Regions from separate parts of the Paenibacillus sp. RRE4 genome, predicted to be linked through region 2. Evidence: riboswitches for the same ligand, from Rfam matches in the RefSeq annotation. Region 2 holds a riboswitch; the other holds the start of a gene.
The links. Region 2 has a riboswitch for glycine ahead of sdaAB (L-serine ammonia-lyase, iron-sulfur-dependent subunit beta). Riboswitches for the same ligand answer to the same signal wherever they lie in the genome.
Positions count from the first base shown of each region.

Region 1: it holds a riboswitch for glycine, as region 2 does, so the genes downstream of both, gcvT (glycine cleavage system aminomethyltransferase GcvT) here and sdaAB (L-serine ammonia-lyase, iron-sulfur-dependent subunit beta) in region 2, are expected to answer to the same signal.

Region 1 is NZ_JAUZUT010000008.1:46,916-50,330, reverse strand. It holds gene gcvPA (aminomethyl-transferring glycine dehydrogenase subunit GcvPA) at 1-326, opposite strand, end outside; gene gcvT (glycine cleavage system aminomethyltransferase GcvT) at 323-1,465, opposite strand; glycine riboswitch at 1,696-1,796, opposite strand; glycine riboswitch at 1,800-1,922, opposite strand; gene gcvH (glycine cleavage system protein GcvH) at 2,269-2,661, shown strand; gene Q9R46_RS23850 (PTS mannitol transporter subunit IIBC) at 3,104-3,415, shown strand, end outside.
Region 2 is NZ_JAUZUT010000004.1:159,221-162,635, forward strand. It holds gene Q9R46_RS20785 (HAMP domain-containing sensor histidine kinase) at 1-470, shown strand, start outside; gene Q9R46_RS20790 (LolA family protein) at 477-1,571, shown strand; glycine riboswitch at 1,766-1,943, shown strand; glycine riboswitch at 1,948-2,086, shown strand; gene sdaAB (L-serine ammonia-lyase, iron-sulfur-dependent subunit beta) at 2,200-2,889, shown strand; gene sdaAA (L-serine ammonia-lyase, iron-sulfur-dependent, subunit alpha) at 2,879-3,415, shown strand, end outside.

The DNA of each region.
Region 1 (3,415 bases), on a different contig from region 2:
CTGATCTCCGGCTGATATGGGGTATAGGCAGTATAAAACTCAGAACGGGAAATGACATGGTTGATAACCGAAGGGATGTGGTGGTCATAGATGCCTGCGCCAAGGAAACTGGCATGTGTCTCGAAGTTGGCATTGGAGCCAGCCTGTTTCGACATATGGCGGGTTAAGGCATATTCATCCAGTTTGGAAGAGACAGGCAACTCGCCCTGATAACGAATCTCCTGCGGGATATCTTTAAACAGATCTTCAATCGAATCCACACCGATTGTGGCGAGCATCGCGCTCTGATCTTGTTCGGTCATGGGAATGTAGCGGTGCTTGCTCATGCTTGCTCAGCTCCTTGAGTAGGTGTCTTTGGCGTACGTGTCCGTTTATGAAAAGGGGTCTTGACGACCTCGGCTTTCAGCTTTTTGCCACGAATCTCAATCTCCAGCGGAGTGCCTATTGCAGCATGATTGCTGTCAATTAGGGCAAGGCCAAGATTACGCTTCAAAGTTGGGGACTGTGTTCCGGTTGTCACTTCACCAATCTGAACGCCACCCGCATAGATCGGGTAATGTGGCCGTGGTATACCACGCTCCAGCACTTCGATGCCGATCAGCTTGCGGGCAGGGCCGTCATTTTTTTGTTGCAACAAAGCTTGATGTCCAATAAAAGGTCCGGCATTTAACTTCACGAACATCCCAAGTCCTGCCTCCAGTGGAGAGATGGTTGGTGACAGCTCCTGACCGTACAAAGGCAACTTTGCTTCGAATCGCAGTGTATCACGCGCACCAAGTCCCGCTGGAACGAGGCCCACATCAGCACCTGCTTCCATCAGTCCGTTCCATACCAGAGCCGCCTGATCTGCTGCAACATACAGTTCAAAACCATCTTCACCTGTATATCCAGTGCGCGACAGTAGCAACTTTATTCCACATACCTCGGCATGCTGTACGAAGCGGAACGGTTCAATGGACCTTGCATCCACCTCTGAACCTGTAACCTTCGAGAGAATATCGACCGCTAAAGGGCCTTGTAGCGCCAGTAACGCCGTTTGCTCGGAATCATTGGTCATGTTTACGCCAGGTACGATATGCTCCTGAAGCCACGCCCAATCCTTGTCGATATTAGAGGCATTGACAACCAGCATGTAGTGTTGCTCCGCCAGTTTGTAGATCAGCAGATCATCTACTACACCACCATCGGGATAACACATCAGCGTGTATTGTGCCTGACCTGGTACAATTGCGGTCACATCGTTGGTTGTCATGTGTTGTAAAAAGGCTTCCGCCTGTTCACCCGTTACGGTGAATTCGCCCATATGGGATACATCAAACAGCCCGGCGCGCTCGCGTACGGCTTCATGCTCTTTTTGAATACCGCTAAACTGCACGGGCAACTCCCAGCCGCCAAAATCAATGCAACGTACACCTTCATATTGCGCATATAGGGGGAAGAGTGGTGTTCTTAACAAATCAGACATCCAATCACCTCGTCATGGGCCGTTAGTAGGCCAAGTATGAAAACACGTTCTGTGAGCCAGATCATTAATGCTTAAGTAGTTTTAGTATTCGAGACTTAACAGCCGACCGTTCTACATTTTTTCATTTGTTATGTTTAGTACGATCCTGGAACCTGCAATTCATTTTTTGGGAAAAAGGAAAAGGACAGGCCAAAGAACCGGCATGCCAAGTAGCACGCTGTATTCTTAGGCTCTGTCCCTTGTACCTGAGAGTTACCCCGCCGTTTATTCAGACAGGTTTCCCCTTGGGTGATCATAACATCCATATAGGACGATTAGATGCTCTCCAGAGTTGCGTCCTGTAAAAGTCCTTTTGCCTGAGAGATTCACCCCCGCTTGTCGGTGGTTTACTCCTTCGGCGCCGCCTCATGCACATCCCCAAACCGGGTGTACGGGCAATCTCTCCCTTTACATTCATCCGCGGTTCATACGTAGTCCAATTAACTTCAGTTGCTCTTCTCATTAAAACGTGGATACACTCTGGATGTCAAGAACAATATCATTAAAATTGTGTAAAATACGAATATTTAATTATAAATACTCATAAATGTTCGTTTATTCTGAAAGAGTGCGCTTACTATTCTAATATTCACCATTATATGCAGAAAGAGTAGTGTAAGGTTACACACGGTGAGGTGTCTAAATTTAAATAAACTGTGAGCTAACTTGACATTTGAATCTGAAATATCATACGCTATTGTTTGGGAAAAAGGTGAAGGTCAAAGAACGCATGCACTCATTAATGAAAAGCGAGGCGGATATCGATGAGCGAATTGAGAAATGATTTCCTGTACAGTAAAGAGCACGAATGGGTGCAAACCGTAGGGGAGGATACCGTACGTATTGGCATTACCGAGTTCGCGCAGCATCAGCTGGGTGACATTGTGTTTGTGGAATTGCCTGATCTTGAAGCCGGTGTAAAGGCAGAAGACAGCATCGGTACGATTGAATCCGTCAAAACGGTGTCTGATCTGTTCTCACCCGTCAGCGGCACCATTGTTGCAGTGAATGAAGCTTTGCAGGACTCGCCGGAACTGGTGAATAGCTCTCCTTACGAAGAAGGCTGGATGATCGAAATTCGCGTCGATGGAGATGTAACAGCTGCATTATCCACATTGCTGAATGCGGATGCTTATCTTAAACATACTGAGGAATAGAATTAGACCGGATTGTCGAGTTGATTTGTACTTATTGACATATATATAATCTCATTCGAATATAAAAATATTGTTCTTCAAACCTGCGTGAGCTATAGAGCTTATGCAGGTTTTTTGCTGTTTTTTTGGCATATTGGAGGAAATTAAGTAAGAGTAACTTAAAATCGCGAATAAAAAAATGGCAAACGGACCAAGCTATTTTATTGCTTTGCATGTTGTATATGAATAAAGTCATAGGCAGAAAAAACCTTGAGTATCAACGGATTGAGCATATATTCCTAATTAAAAGCGATTACATAATCCAATGTTGTCATCATTGTTCATGACGAAAGTACGCTTTCATTTGATTGAACAGGAAGGGTTTCTCGCTTAGGATTACAGCAGGGGATCAATGATACCCCTTTCATACGAAATAATGACTTGATTCAAGGAGGATAAACCAATGAGTAATTTGGATCAAACATCCAATTCCAAAGGTGGGTTACGTGTTGGTGTGCAACGCTTCGGACGATTCCTGAGCGGTATGGTCATGCCTAATATGGGAGCATTTATTGCTTGGGGATTAATTACAGCGATGTTTATTAAAACAGGATGGTTTCCCAATGCGACAATAGAGCAGCTTGTAGGTCCGATGATTACTTATTTGCTGCCGCTACTGATTGGTTATACCGGGGGTACGATGGTGCATGGCACACGTGGTGGTGTCGTCGGAGCGATTATGACCATCGGTGTCATTGTCGGAACGGATATTCCA
Region 2 (3,415 bases):
TGTCTGTACGGACCAATCATTGCTATCGAATTCATCCTGAATCGCTGATGCGTCTGACTGATAATCTAGTGCATAACGCGCTTCGTTATACTCCTCCCCAAGGTAGAATCGGGCTTGCTGTAATTGACTCCGCAACAGAACTGCCGGGATGGATCGATCCATCACTGAGGGCAGAATTGGATACGTACAGAATCGGAGCAACACTGATTGTTGTACAAAATGAAGGTTCTCCTATTCCGCCAGAACAACTGGAGCGTATTTTTGAGCCGTACGTTCAATATCACCAAGAGCAGACAGGCGGTTATGCAGGAGGCTCTGGATTAGGATTGAGCATATCAAAGAGAATCGCATTAAAGCACGGAGGGGATATACGCATGTGGTCCTCTAAACAATATGGGACTGCAGCTGTTTGCTTATTGCCGGAACGAAGAAACCCGGATGAATCGCAGGATATAATCAAGAAAGGATGATGATTTATGATTAAAAATGGATGGAAATGGATAGGGTCGATCTTGATCGCAGGTTCACTATTGGCAGGCTGTGCAGAAAAGGAGCTACTCGGAATGTCAGGCGATGACATGATTGAAAAAATTATTACTGCCGAGTCTGAGCCGGGGTCATACTATGCCGAAGGTACGGTGAAGATGTGGACAGATAGTGAGGTTACGAACACCATACACGTGAAGGAATGGGTTGACGGAAAAACAGGGAAAAAGCGGATCGAGACAGATGAAAATGGAAACGTGAGTTATGCGGTTCATAACGGTTCAGAGATACTGATCTATGAAGAAGAGGCGAAGACCGCTTTTGCGATGGATTCATCAGCGCTCCAGCAGGAACCCAACCAGACCCAGAAGCAGATGCTGGTGGATCAACTGGAACGTATGCGTGACAACCATAATGTGAAGATGCTGGGTCAGGAAAAGCTTCAAGACCAGGAGGTCATTCATATTGAATTAACGCCGAAGGATGAGGATTCACTGTCCATGTCTTCGGAGTATTGGATAAACCCCAAAGAGTGGATGGTTGTTAAAGCCACCAGTACGCATGGGGATACCAAATCAGAGTTTCTATATGACCGGATCAATTACAATCCTGAGTTCACAGACCAGACGTTTACGCTGGATATTCCTGCAGATGTTGAAGTGAAAAAAATGAATGACGTGATGAATAACCAAGAAATCACACTGGAAGAGGCAGAGAAGTCCGTGGGCCAGCCCTTTCTACAATATGTAGGAAAAGATATGAACTTGTCGAGAATTGAGCTCATTTCGTCTATGGGTGAAAACGGCCGGGATGAAGTAACGTTGTATTATGTGAAGGATAACAAACCAGAAATCAGCATGACCGTATTCAAAGCACTAGAGGAAAACGGTGATGAAAAGCTGCTTCCAGAGGAAAAGAAAGTTAACATTCGTGATACAGAGGGTTCATACATGTCTATGATTCGGAACTTGTCGTGGAGTGAGGACGGTCTTCGTTATTCGGTCATGGGCGAAAATGATTTTTGGACAGAAGAGCAACTACAGATGTGGGTAAATGAGCTGCAAATACCGAAGCCAGCGAAATAATGTTGGCTGGTAGAAAAAGATTGAACAAGCTTTGAACCATATGAATGAAATGAGCATATCGTATATAGAAAATGATGTACCCTGAGATTACGTCACTTTTATTGACATATAGAGTATGGCATATTACGCTGTATATGATTGAATGCATGGCAGAATGGTGAACTTTCATTCATGAAAGAACAGAATATAGCGAATGATAACGAGCGGGAGAGACCTGAGCAGGATGATGATGCAATACAGTACAAGTAAGCATGATAGATGCCATTTTAGATGCGGAACTGTACTGTACAGATGGCTTAGGCACCGAAGGAGCAAGCAGTTATGCACCCGGCATAACCGTTAATCTCTCAGGTAAAAGTACCGTCGTTGGACGCAGCTCTGGAGAGTGCGCGGAAGAAGCGCCACCCAAGGGGTATATGATTGTCAGATTGCTGAACAGGTGAGTGCTTGCGTGTACTCGGCCTTGTTCTTCCCTGGCGCTAGAATCATGAAACTCTCAGGTATCAAGGACAGAGAGAGGGCTAACGGCCTTCTTCTGTCCTTTTTTAATGTCATCAATCAGTAAATCAGGAACATTATGGCGGTCTTGTCCGCATGGCGATGACAAAACCAATTGGAGGGTTACAAGGTGCGATTTAAAGATGTTTTTTCAATTATTGGTCCGTCGATGACGGGACCATCCAGTTCACATACAGCCGGTGCGGCAAGATTGGGGAGAATTGCGCGTCAGTGGCTGGGATGTACGCCGGAACGTGCGAGACTTACATTATATGGCTCATTTGCGGATACCTATCAGGGACATGGAACAGATCTGGCACTAATCGGCGGCTTGCTCGGTTACGTTACAGATGATCCGCGTATACCGGATGCAGAGCAGTATGCAGATGAAGCAGGCATGGAGGTTGAATTTTACACCAGCGGTCTGCCAGCTCCCCATCCGAACACGGTCAAGATTGAATTGTGGCACGGTGAACGGGCATGCTCTTTAATAGGTGCTTCCATCGGTGGCGGCAGTGTATCTGTGCATGCGTTAAACGATTTTCGCGTACAGATCAGTGGAGAGTTTCCGACACTTGTTTTGCGTCATGCCGATAAAGCGGGAGTGCTGGCATCCGTGACCTCAACCATTAGCTCATCCGGAGTGAATATCGGCTATATGCAAGTGGATCGAAAGGCTCGTGATGGTGAGGCACTAACAGCAATGGAGATGGATGCACCGCCGAGTGAAGACACGCTGAGCAAGCTGCGTTCATTGGACCATATGCTGGACATACGTGTGATTGATCTGAAGAGAGGGGTTGATCCGGATGCGGTTTAAACATCTACATGAATTGAACGCCATCTGCACTGCGGAGTCCAAAACCATTGCACAGTTGATGATTGAAGAGCAGGTGCAGGAGACAAATACACCGGAAACAGACGTGGTAAAGCAGATGTCGGATTACTACCAGGTGATGAAAGAAGCCGTTCGTAAAGGACTTACAGAAGATACCACCTCACGTAGCGGACTGACGGGTGGGGATGGGAAAAAGATGGCCGAATATATTCGCCAAGGCGAAACGTGCTCAGGTGATGCTTCTGCCCTTGCCATGGCCTATGCGCTATGTGTATCGGAAGTGAATGCTTCTATGGGACGTATCGTGGCTACCCCAACGGCGGGCTCTTGTGGCATCATTCCGGGCGTGTTTATCAGCTCGCAGGAACGATTTGGCTGGACGGATGAACATCTGGTGAATGGATTGTTCTGCGCTGGTGCTATTGGATACGTGATCGCCAACAATTCATTTATTTCAGGGGCCGAGGGCGGTTGTCAGGCGGAAGTAGGTTCAGCGATTGGCATGGCT